2 regions of the Streptomyces durmitorensis genome follow, and region 1 is predicted to be linked to the other one. Evidence: riboswitches for the same ligand, from Rfam matches in the RefSeq annotation. Region 1 holds a riboswitch; the other holds the start of a gene.
The links. A riboswitch is a leader RNA that binds a small molecule or an ion and turns the genes downstream of it on or off. The one in region 1 is predicted to bind glycine.
Positions count from the first base shown of each region.

Region 1 (6,120 bases):
CGCTGCCGGTGAGCCCGAGCAGGTCGTCGGGCAGGACCGAGACCAGGGAGATCACGAAGAGCAGCTGCGGGAAGGCGAGCAGCACGTCCATGACCCGGCTGATCAGCGCGTCGATCCAGCCGCCGAAGTATCCGGCGATGATCCCGAAGAAGGTGCCGAGCACCACGGCCACCACGGCGGCGAGGAACGCCACGAGGAGCGAGATCCGGGCGCCGTAGACGATCCGGCTGAAGACGTCGCGTCCCTTGTTGGGCTCCACCCCGAAGAGGAAGTCCCAACTCATGCCGCCGAACGCGCCCTTGGGCAGGTTCGTGAGGTCTTCCAGCTCGTCCTGGTGGAACTCGTTGGGCGGGTGGCCCAGCAGGGAGACGATCAGGGGCGCGAAGACGGCGACAAGGACCAGGACGAGCACGGTGATGCCGCCGGCCAGGGCGACCTTGTCCCGCTTCAGGCGGTTCCAGGCGATCTGCTTGAGGGACCGCCCCTCGACCTTCTTCACCCCTGCATCAGCTGCGGGAGCGACGTCCGCTGTCGGGTCCGCGTCCGCAGGTGTGTCATGCAATGGTGCCGTCATCGTGGCAGGGACCCCTCTCAACCGGTGGTGACCGGCCCGCACTTGTCGCTGTAGCGATGTGATCAGTCCGTCGTACACAGGGGCGAAGCGCCCCTGGTGCGGGAGTCTTCATCGGGGTCGCGATCTGTTACCAGCCTTGACGGTGAATGGATGCGCAACCGTGATGCTGATCGAGGTGTTCCGTTATCCGGACGCACGTGAACGAGGGGCGAACACGGGGCAGTTGGGTCGCAAGGTGCCACGAGAGCCCATAGGGCCCCTCCGCCATCAGAACGGACATCGTGACGGTCAGGGCAGGTATACGAGCCGCGGTGGCCGGTTCAAGACCCCTTCAGGGGCCTCCGAACGCCGCGTCGCGGCCGCTTCAGTACTGCGCGGGGTAGCCGTATCCGCCCGCGGGTGCCGGGGCCGGCTGGGCCTCGCGGTCGTAGAAGGGCCTGACGTTGGCGCGCAGCCACATGGCCACGGGGTCGTACGCGTCCGACATCGCGACGGTCGACACGGGCAGGCCGTCGGGGACGGCGGCGATCGACTGCTGCATCATCGTGCGCACCCCGTCGACCGACGACGGCGACGTGTCGTACACATCGAGGCCGATGGCCAGGTACGGCGCGCCGAGCGCGGGCTGCACCCAGGCGCGGCGCAGCGAGCGGACCGCGGGGGTGCGGTGCGCGTTCTGCGTGAGCAGGGCGTAGAACTGGGGGATCTCGATGGCCGGCTCGGTGAGCCGCAGCGGTCCTGCGGGCAGCAGGTCGAGGCCCGACGCGATGCGCCGCAGGTCGAGCCAGGGGATGCCGACGCCGCCGCCGGGGGCGTGCGGGTTGAGCCAGAGGCCGTAGTGGTCGGGGTAGAGGGTGCGGGAGATGTCGAGGCCGCTGACCACCTCGTACGAGCGGTTCCAGCCACTGGCGGAGAGCTCCTGGGCGGAGGTCACGCACGGCGCGTACCCGAGGCCCTCGACCTCCATGTTTCCGTACTGCGCGTCGGGGGATCCGGCCTGGCCGTGCCAGAGCAGCATCCACACCTGGTCGGCGGCGAGCGCCCGCAGGAGCGCCTCGTAGGCGTCGTAGCGCCCCGGTGTCACCTGGCGCAGCATGTGCTCGACCTGCCCGGCCGCAGCCGTGCCCGACGCACTCACCCTTAACCGCCCCTTCGCGATGACCCGCTGACCCGGTGGCCCCGGGTCATGAAACCAGCTTAAGCGGCGATCCTGACGCCGACTTGACGTACGGCACCCTCACACACGTACCTGCACATGTCCTTACACAGGTCCGTGCTCGTGCCCCGGGCTCCGGCCGAAGAAAGGCCTGACCCGCTCGCGCAGCCAGTCCCCGACCGGATCCTGGGCCACGTCGAGCAGCACCAGGTTCACCGGCCAGGCCACCGGGGCCTGGCCAAGAGCACGACCCACGGCCTCCATCGGCAGCTCGCGCGCGTTGCCCTCCCAGGAGGTCAGTTCGACGCCGACGAACAGCGTGGGGTCCTCGCCCTCGACGCTCGCCAGGCAGCGGCGTGCGCTCAGGACGACCCCGGTGGCCTCGAACTCACGGGCGGCGGCGGACAGGAAGTCCACCGGGTCCTCCTGCCAGTCCGGTTCGAAGAGGCGTACGCGGCCGCCGCTCGCGGGCCCGTCCAGCGGGGTGCGCCCGGCGCGGCAGAGCTCGGCGACGGCAGGCGGCGGCAGCGGGACCCCGACCGTGCCGTCCGGGTTGACCGCGATGCCCAGCTGCGGGGGCAGGCCGCGCGCGAACTCCACGGCGGGCGCCACGGTGCAGCCCATCCGGCCGCCGGTGGCCTGCTGGAACTGCTGCTCGGAGCTGAAGACGGGGACGTAGGCCTGGCCCTCGATCTCCAGCGTGGGCAGGTCCAGGGTGCCGCTGTCCGGGGCTCCGCCGTTCGGCAGCGGGACCCAGACGTGGCTGCGGCCGAGCACCTCGACGATGCGGGCCCCCGCGGAGGCACCGGTCGGGGGCGCCCCCGGCGTGGCCAGCGATGCCGCCAGCACCTCTTCGAGTTCGTTGCCCGGCCATCCTCCGTAGGGATGGGCGTGTGCCTGCGCCGGAAAGTCCATCTCTTTAACCCCTGCTCGGTCCCGCTCTGCCTGCGGCACGACCCTAACGTGGCGGCGGGCGGCTCAGTCGCCGAAGCCGATCCCCCGCAGCACGCCCGCCGCCGTCCGGTCGAGCAGCACCGCCGAGCCGCAGCCGCGCGGCAGATCGCCCCGCTCGGCGGCGCCGACCAGGCGGCCGACCGTCCTGCGGTGGCGCGCGAAGGCGTACCGCGACACGCCGCGGCCGCGCGAGAGCTGGCCCTCTATGGCGGTGTCCGGCGGCACGTCGAGCAGCAGCAGGTGCAGCGTCGTGCCGCGCCGCGCGGCCTCGCGGGCCAGCCAGCGGCGCACCCAGGTCTGGGTGCCGCAGTCGTGCACCACGACGCTCTCGCCGGAGCGCAGGGCCCTGCGCAGCCCCGCGTAGTGCGCGAGGCGCACCAGGGGGCGGTACACCGCGTACGGCAGCAGACCCGGCATGCGCCGGGCCCAGCGGTCGCGGGTGTCCTGCGAGTCGATGCGCGGGCCCGTGACGGCTCTGCGCATCAGCGTGGACTTGCCGCTGCCCGGCAGCCCGGAGACGACGATCAGGTCGCCGTCGCCGAACGTCAGCCGGTGCGGGCTGTGACCGGCCCGCTGCCGCAGGTCGCGGACGACGGCCGTCGGCAGGGCGCCGCAGCTCTCCCTGGTGGGGGCGGCGGCCTGTTTGGGCAGGGCCACCCCTGTGTTGGTCGCGTAGACACTCGTCCTGCGCACCGTGATCGGCCTCCCCATAGCGGTCACGTACCTGCTTCCCGCAGCTTCCCCGGCAAGTGTAAAGAGAAGGTAATGCGGCACAAGGGCATTACTGGACTGGCACTGCCCTGTGACGCGGGCGCGTGCAATGATGTGCCCGCAAACTCCATACAGGCCGTTTGAATCCGCGCGGGAGAGTCCCCGGCCATCGTCGTACGACGTTATGACGCACCGGGGCGCCGAAGGAGCAAGTCCCTCCCTTGAATCTCTCAGGCCCCGTACCGCGCGGGCGAGGCACATCTGAAAAGCGGGCCGCCCCGGCGGCTCCACCCAAGGTGCAAGTCATGACCCCCTGTACGTGCGGGTCGTGGTGAACCTCTCAGGTTCCGATGACAGATGGGGAGGATCGACCTCGCCCGTCATGCCCTGGGAGTTCCACGTATGAGTACCGCCCCCCGTCTGACTGCCCTCGATGCCGTGCATCGCGCGCTCGGCGCGACCATGACCGACTTCGCGGGCTGGGACATGCCGCTGCGCTACGGCAGCGAGCGTGACGAGCACATCGCCGTCCGCACCAAGGCCGGTCTCTTCGACCTCTCCCACATGGGCGAGATCACGGTCACAGGCCCCGAGGCCGTGGACTTCCTGAACTTCTCGCTGGTCGGCAACATCGGCTCCATCGGTGTCGGCCGCGCCCGCTACACGATGATCGTCGACGCGGACGGCGGCATTCTGGACGACCTGATCGTCTACCGCCTCGGCGAGGCCGAGGCCCCCGAGTACATGGTGGTCGCCAACGCCTCGAACGCGCAGGTCGTGCTCGACGCGCTCACCGCCCGCGCCGACGGCTTCGACGCCGAGGTCCGCGACGACCGCGACGCGTACGCCCTGCTCGCCGTCCAGGGTCCCGAGTCCCCCGGCATCCTGAAGTCACTCACGGACGCCGACCTGGACGGCCTGAAGTACTACGCGGGCCTGCCCGGCACGGTCGCCGGTGTCCCCGCGCTGATCGCCCGCACGGGCTACACCGGCGAGGACGGCTTCGAGCTCTTCGTCGCGCCCGGCGACGCCGAGAAGCTCTGGGGCGCACTCATGGAGGCCGGCGAGCCCGTCGGCCTGGTCCCGGCCGGGCTCTCCTGCCGCGACACGCTCCGCCTTGAGGCGGGCATGCCGCTGTACGGGCACGAGCTGACCGCTGAGCTGACGCCCTTCGACGCCGGTCTCGGCCGGGTCGTGAAGTTCGAGAAGACCTCGCAGTCCGACACCTTCGTGGGGCGCGCCGCGCTCGCGGCCGCCGCCGAGCGCGCCGAGACCGCTCCCCCGCGCAAGCTGGTGGGCCTGGTCGCCGCGGGCCGCCGCGTCCCGCGCGCGGGCTTCTCCGTGGTGGCGGACGGCAAGGTCATCGGCGAGGTCACCTCCGGCGCCCCGTCCCCGACGCTTGGCAAGCCGATCGCCATCGCGTACGTCGACGCGGCGCACGCCGCCCCCGGCACCGAGGGCGTGGGCGTGGACATCCGGGGCACGCACGAGCCGTACGAGGTCGTGGCGCTGCCGTTCTACAAGCGCCAGAAGTGACACCCCGCACAACAGCCTCGTTCATCAGCACTCCCCCGCGTACAGGAGAATTCAGGTCATGAGCAACCCCCAGCAGCTGCGTTACAGCAAGGAGCACGAGTGGCTCTCGGCCGTCGTGGAAGGTGTGGCCACCGTCGGCATCACCGAGCACGCGGCCAACGCGCTCGGTGACGTCGTCTTCGCCCAGCTCCCCGAGGTCGGCGAGACGGTGACCGCGGGCGAGACCTGCGGCGAGCTCGAGTCGACGAAGTCCGTCAGCGACCTGTACTCGCCGGTGACCGGTGAGGTCGTCGAGTCGAACCAGGACGTCGTGGAGGACCCGTCGCTGGTCAACTCCGCGCCCTTCGAGGGCGGCTGGCTGTTCAAGGTGCGTGTCGCGGATGAGCCGCAGGACCTGCTCTCCGCCGACGAGTACACCGAGTTTTCCGGCAGCTGAAGCCTCCTAAAGACCCCTAGGGACCACCTGATGTCGCTTCTCAACACCCCTCTCCACGAGCTGGACCCGGACGTCGCCGCCGCCGTCGACGCCGAGCTCCACCGCCAGCAGTCCACCCTGGAAATGATCGCCTCGGAGAACTTCGCTCCGGTCGCCGTCATGGAGGCCCAGGGCACGGTCCTGACCAACAAGTACGCCGAGGGCTACCCCGGCCGCCGCTACTACGGCGGCTGCGAGCACGTCGACGTCACCGAGCAGATCGCGATCGACCGGATCAAGGACCTGTTCGGCGCCGAGTACGCCAACGTCCAGCCGCACTCCGGCGCCTCCGCCAACCAGGCCGCCCTCTTCGCCATCGCCAAGCCCGGCGACACGATCCTCGGCCTGGATCTGGCGCACGGCGGCCACCTCACGCACGGCATGCGCCTGAACTTCTCCGGCAAGCAGTTCAACGTGGTCGCGTACCACGTGGACGAGGCCGGTCTGGTGGACATGGCCGAGGTCGAGCGCCTGGCCAAGGAGAACAGCCCGAAGGTGATCATCGCGGGCTGGTCCGCCTACCCGCGCCAGCTGGACTTCGCGGAGTTCCGCCGGATCGCCGACGAGGTCGGCGCGTACCTGTGGGTCGACATGGCGCACTTCGCCGGGCTCGTCGCCGCAGGGCTGCACCCGAACCCGGTGCCGTACGCGGACGTGGTCACCTCCACGACGCACAAGACGCTCGGCGGCCCGCGCGGCGGCGTCATCCTGGCC
Region 1 covers NZ_CP097289.1:3,202,052-3,208,171, forward strand. Annotated here, with positions in the region: gene M4V62_RS14150 (ABC transporter permease) at 1-574, opposite strand, end outside; gene M4V62_RS14155 (enhanced serine sensitivity protein SseB C-terminal domain-containing protein) at 939-1,712, opposite strand; gene M4V62_RS14160 (enhanced serine sensitivity protein SseB) at 1,836-2,645, opposite strand; gene M4V62_RS14165 (AAA family ATPase) at 2,709-3,395, opposite strand; glycine riboswitch at 3,537-3,650, shown strand; glycine riboswitch at 3,651-3,762, shown strand; gene gcvT (glycine cleavage system aminomethyltransferase GcvT) at 3,798-4,931, shown strand; gene gcvH (glycine cleavage system protein GcvH) at 4,990-5,367, shown strand; gene glyA (serine hydroxymethyltransferase) at 5,398-6,120, shown strand, end outside.

Region 2 (6,120 bases), 4.7 Mb from region 1:
TCGACACGGGTGTGTCCCTGCAGAACATCCGGACCACGGTCCAGCATCTGCGCGACCGCGGTTTCCAGGATCTGGAGCGTATGACGCTCATGTGCGACGGCGCGACGGTCTACGAGTGCACGTCGCCCGACGAGGTCCACGAGCTGCTCCAGGGCGGTCAGGGGGTCTTCGGGATCGCCGTGGGCGTCGTGTGGCGGGACGTGGAAGCGGCGCTCTCGCAGCTGCACGGGGAGCGGATCGACACCGGGGAGACGCTGGTGCGGCAGAACCCCGCCGACGAGCTTGCGAGGCGGCGCAACAGGGCCGTGTGAGGCAGCCGACGCCTCTGGTGCGTGAGCCGACGCCTTCGGTGCGTCGGTGGCGATCCCGGTGCGTTGTCAGTGGCGTAGGGCAGCATCAGAGGTGTGAGAACCGCGCCCACGATTCTGCATCTCGACATGGATGCCTTCTACGCGTCTGCCGAGCAGGCCGCGAAGCCGAGTCTGCGCGGGAAAGCCGTGGTGGTGGGCGGGCTCGGACCGCGGGGTGTGGTGGCCACGGCCTCGTACGAAGCGCGGAAGTTCGGAGTGCACTCGGCGATGCCCATGGGGCAGGCGCGGCGCCTGGTGCCCAATGCTGCCTATCTGGTGCCGCGCTTCGCGCTCTACCGCGACATCAGCGACCAGGTGATGGCGCTGCTGCGGGACCTTTCGCCGCTGGTGGAGCCGCTCAGCCTGGACGAGGCCTTCGTCGACCTGGAGGCGGGCGGTGTGGCCGACGACCAGGCGTCGGCGCTCGCCGTGGGCGAGCGGTTGCGCGCGGACATCAAGGCGGTGACGGGGCTCGCGGGCTCGGTCGGGCTCGCCGCGTGCAAGATGCTCGCGAAGATTGCCTCGGAGGATGCCAAGCCGGACGGCCTGCGGCTCATAGTGCCGGGGACCGAGCGGGACCTGCTGGCGCCGATGCCGGTCCGGACCCTGCCCGGTGTCGGTCCTGCCACCGGGGACCATCTGCGGCGGGGCGGGATCATGACGGTCGGGGAGATCGCCGAGGCGGGCGAGGACGAGCTCGTCAGGCTCCTCGGGAAGTCGCACGGGAGCGCGCTGTACGCGATGGCGCTGGCGCGGGACGAGCGGCCCGTGGTGGCGGAGCGGGAGTCCAAGTCGGTCAGCGTCGAGGACACGTACGACGTGGACATCCATGACCGGGTACGCGTCAGGGGCGAGGTGGCGCGGCTCGCCGACCGCTGTGTGGAGCGGCTGCGGGCGGCAGGGCACTCGGGGCGGACCATCGTCCTGAAGGTGCGGCGCTTCGACTTCTCGACGCTGACGCGCTCCGAGACGCTGAGAGGGCCGACGGACGACCCTGGAGTGGTGCGGGAGGCCGCCGCGCGGCTGCTCGAGTCCGTGGACACCACCGGAGGCGTGCGGCTCCTTGGGGTGGGCGTCACGGGGCTCGCGGACTACACGCAGGAGGATCTCTTCGCGCAGGCCCAGGCACAGGCCGAGGCCGAGGAGGCCATGGAGACGCAGCGGGAGGCCGAGGCGCAGGCGCAGGGGGAGCGGGCCGGGGAGGCTCCGGCGGAAGCCGTGGGCGTGGGCGAGACGGTGGAGGTGCCGGTCGCTCCGGCCGAGCGGCGGTGGGCCGCCGGGCACGATGTGCGGCATGCCGAGTACGGGCACGGGTGGGTGCAGGGCAGCGGCCTGGGGCGGGTCACGGTGCGTTTCGAGACGCCGGAGTCGTCGGTTCCGGGGCGGGTGCGGACGTTCCGTACGGATGATCCGGAGCTGGAGCCCGCGGAGCCCTTGCCGCTGGTGGCCTCGCCTGAGGCGTTGGAGCCGCAGTGACGGCGGTACGGCGACGGCCGCGGTCGCCTGGGGCGGCCGGTGAAGGTCAGGGCGTCTCCCGGCCCGCGATGTGGCCGAAGTCCTGGTCCGGTGGGGGTGGGGACTGCGGGGGCGTGATGTCAAGGCCGTAGTGGTGGTAGAGCTGGAGTTCCTGTTCGGGGGAGAGGTGGCGGCCCACGCCGAAATCGGGGGCGTCCTTGATCAGGGAGCGCTCGAAGGGGATGCGCAGGGTGCCGTCGCTCGTGAGCTCGCTGGGCTCCAGGGGGACGAACGCGTCCCTGCTGAACAGACCGGTGCGTATGGCCGCCCACTCCGGGGCGCCGGTGGCGTCGTCGAGATAGACCTCGTCGATCGTGCCGATCTTCGCCCCGTTCCGGTCGAACGCCTTGCGGCCGATCAGGTTGCGCGGATCGATATCGGTCTGCACGGGCCCTCCAACTGGTCGAGGCTTGTCGAAGTGGGGCGTAACTCATCCTTGTTCGTTCGTAATCACTACGAAAGAGCACTTCGGGGCAGGCGGCCACTCGAGGGATCGGCCGCGGTCCTCGCTGGTAGGCTGGCGCTTGGCTGCTGACCCCGTGCGGGAGAGCTCTCCGGTGGAGACACCGGGGGCGCCGAAGGAGCAACTCCTCCCCGGAATCTCTCAGGCCCCTGTACCGCACGGACGAGGTCACTCTGGAAAGTAGGGCGGGCGTCGGGCGGGCACGTTCGAATCCCTTCCTCACCGACGGTGAAAGCCGGCACGGCGTCTCTCGCGAGGCACGGGCCGGTGAAGCTCTCAGGTTGAGATGACAGAGGGGGAGGCCGTCCGGGTACCCGCGCCGTGGTGCCCCTCGCAGGTCGCGTCAGACCAGGAGGCCTCCGCAATGACCGCCACCCCTCGTATCCCGCTCTCACAGCTCGAGCAGGGCATTCCCTTCGAGCAGCGGCACATCGGTCCCGATGTGGAAGCACGGGCCAAGATGCTCGCGCAGGTCGGATACGGCTCGCTCGACGAGCTGACCGCCGCCGCCGTGCCGGATGTGATCAAGAACGCCGAGGCGCTGAACCTGCCCGGAGCGCGTACCGAGGCCGAGGTCCTGGCCGAGCTGCGGTCCCTCGCGGACCGCAACCAGGTGCTTGATTCCATGATCGGGCTCGGTTACTACGGGACCTTCACTCCGCCCGTGATCCTGCGGAACGTCATGGAGAACCCGGCGTGGTACACCGCTTACACGCCGTACCAGCCCGAGATCTCCCAGGGACGGCTCGAGGCGCTCCTCAACTTCCAGACCGTCGTCGCCGAGCTGACCGGGCTTCCGACCTCCGGTGCCTCGCTGCTCGACGAGGGGACCGCCGCCGCCGAGGCCATGGCCCTGTCGCGGCGCATGGGCAAGGTCAAGAACGGCGTCTTCCTCGTCGATGCCGACACGCTGCCGCAGACCGTCGCCGTCATCCAGACCCGCGCCGAGCCGACCGGTGTCGAGGTCGTCGTCGCCGATCTGAGTGAGGGCATCCCGGCCGAGGTCGCCGAGCGCGGTGTCGTCGGCGTACTGATCCAGTACCCCGGAGCCTCCGGCGCCGTACGTGATATCAAGCCCCTCATCGAGCAGGCGCACGAGATCGGTGCCATCGTCTCCGTCGCCGCCGACCTGCTTGCCCTGACGCTGCTCACCTCGCCCGGCGAGCTGGGTGCCGACATCGCCGTCGGCACCACGCAGCGCTTCGGCGTCCCGATGGGCTTCGGCGGCCCGCACGCCGGCTACATGGCGGTGCGCGAGAAGTTCGCGCGCAGCCTGCCCGGGCGGCTCGTCGGCGTCTCCGTGGACGCGGACGGCAACAAGGCCTACCGGCTCGCGCTGCAGACCCGTGAGCAGCACATCCGCCGCGAGAAGGCCACCAGCAACATCTGTACCGCTCAGGTGCTGCTCGCCGTGATGGCCGGAATGTACGCCGTCTACCACGGGCCCGAGGGCCTCAAGGCGATCGCGCGGCGCACCCACCGCTATGCCACCGTGCTCGCCGCGGGGCTCAAGGCCGGCGGGGTCGAGGTCGTGCACGGCGCGTACTTCGACACCCTGACCGTGCGGGTGCCCGGCAAGGCCGAGGAGCTTGTCTCCGCGGCCCGCGAGGGCGGCGTCAACATCCACCAGATCGACGCCGACCATGTCTCCCTGGCCTGCGACGAGACCACCACGCGCAAGCAACTGACCGCGATCTGGACCGCGTTCGGGGTCGAGGCCGACATCGAGACGCTCGACGCGCAGACCGAGGACACGCTCCCCGGCGGCCTGCTGCGCTCCGACGAGTACCTGACGCACCCCGTCTTCCACCAGTACCGCTCCGAGACCGCCATGCTGCGCTACCTGCGCAAGCTGGCCGACCGCGACTACGCGCTCGACCGCGGCATGATCCCGCTGGGCTCCTGCACGATGAAGCTCAACGCGACCACGGAGATGGAGCCGGTCACCTGGCCCGAGTTCGGGCAGCTGCACCCCTTCGCGCCCGCCCAGCAGGCGCAGGGCTATCTGACGCTCATCCGTGAGCTGGAGGAGCGGCTCGCCGAGGTCACCGGCTACGACAAGGTCTCGCTGCAGCCCAACGCGGGTTCGCAGGGCGAGCTTGCCGGACTGCTCGCGGTGCGCGGCTACCACCGCGCCAACGGCGACGAGCAGCGCACCGTCTGCCTCATCCCGTCCTCCGCGCACGGCACGAACGCCGCGAGCGCCGTGATGGCCGGCATGAAGGTCGTCGTCGTGAAGACCAGCGACGACGGCGAGATCGACGTCGAGGACCTGCGCGCCAAGATCGAGAAGCATCGCGACGAGCTGTCCGTGCTCATGATCACCTACCCGTCCACGCACGGCGTGTTCGAGGAGCACGTCGCCGACATCTGCGCCCAGGTGCACGAGGCGGGCGGCCAGGTCTACGTCGACGGGGCGAACCTCAACGCCCTGGTGGGCCTCGCCCAGCCCGGCAAGTTCGGCGGCGACGTCTCGCACCTGAACCTGCACAAGACCTTCTGCATCCCGCACGGCGGCGGTGGCCCCGGCGTCGGTCCTGTCGGTGTGCGCGAGCACCTCGCGCCGTACCTGCCCAACCACCCGCTGCAGCCCGCCGCGGGTCCCGAGACGGGCGTCGGTCCGATCTCCGCCGCTCCGTGGGGCTCCGCGGGAATCCTGCCGATCTCCTGGGCGTACGTACGCCTCATGGGCGGCGAGGGGCTCAAGCGCGCCACGCAGGTCGCCGTGCTCTCCGCGAACTACATCGCCAAGCGCCTGGAGCCGCACTACCCGGTGCTCTACACCGGTCCCGGCGGGCTCGTCGCGCACGAGTGCATCATCGATCTGCGCCCGCTGAGCAAGGCGACCGGTGTCAGCGTCGACGACATCGCCAAGCGGCTCATCGACTACGGCTTCCACGCGCCGACCATGTCGTTCCCGGTCGCGGGGACGCTGATGATCGAGCCGACCGAGAGCGAGGACCTGGTCGAGATCGACCGGTTCTGCGAGGCGATGATCAACATTCGCGCCGAGATCGAGAAGGTCGGCGGCGAGTGGCCGGCCGAGGACAACCCGCTGCGGAACGCCCCGCACACCGCTGCCGCGCTCGGCGGTGAGTGGGAGCACGCCTACAGCCGCGAGGAGGCGGTCTTCCCGGCCGGCGTCGTGGCCGCGGACAAGTACTGGCCGCCGGTGCGCCGCATCGACCAGGCGTACGGCGACCGGAATCTGGTCTGCTCCTGCCCGCCGCTGGATGCGTACGAGGACTGATATCGGGTCCCGAACATGCGTGGGGGCCGGTCCGGAGGTTGTTGCTCCGGGTCGGCCCCTTTGTTCTGTGTGCCGTGTGTCGCCGCGTCAGGCGGCGGTCATGATCTCGTCCGTGCCCAGTGGCCTGTGCGGAGCGATGATCTGGCCGTCCGGCAGCAGCTCACCGGTGTCCTCGAAGAGCAGGACGCCGTTGCACAGCAGGCTCCAGCCCTGCTCCGGGTGGCTCGCCATGAGGAGCGCGGCTTCCCGGTCGGCGGAGTCGGCTGTCGGGCACGGTGGTTGGTGCTGGCACATGGAAGGGTTCTTTCGCTGCGATGTGATGGCTGTGACGTCTGCCTTGCGGCTCGATGCGGTGTTCATGGCCGCCCCCCGTTTAGTCGGTCCGGTCCCAGTGTTGCCCTACGGCAGTCAATCCGCAGGGATTTGGCTGCAGCGCTCCTTACTGCTTAATGACGTATCACCCGCCCGGACGGTTCAGCCCAACTGCACTGTCTCTTCGGGTGGTTCGGGGTGGTCATACCGGGCTAGTCCGTATGGGCATC
Region 2 covers NZ_CP097289.1:7,883,322-7,889,441, forward strand. Annotated here, with positions in the region: gene M4V62_RS35275 (MerR family transcriptional regulator) at 1-311, shown strand, start outside; partial or broken gene M4V62_RS35280 (DNA polymerase IV) at 405-1,957, shown strand; gene M4V62_RS35285 (PRC-barrel domain-containing protein) at 1,873-2,253, opposite strand; glycine riboswitch at 2,398-2,495, shown strand; gene gcvP (aminomethyl-transferring glycine dehydrogenase) at 2,693-5,578, shown strand; gene M4V62_RS35295 (DUF5999 family protein) at 5,666-5,872, opposite strand.
Region 2: it holds a riboswitch for glycine, as region 1 does, so the genes downstream of both, gcvP (aminomethyl-transferring glycine dehydrogenase) here and gcvT (glycine cleavage system aminomethyltransferase GcvT) in region 1, are expected to answer to the same signal.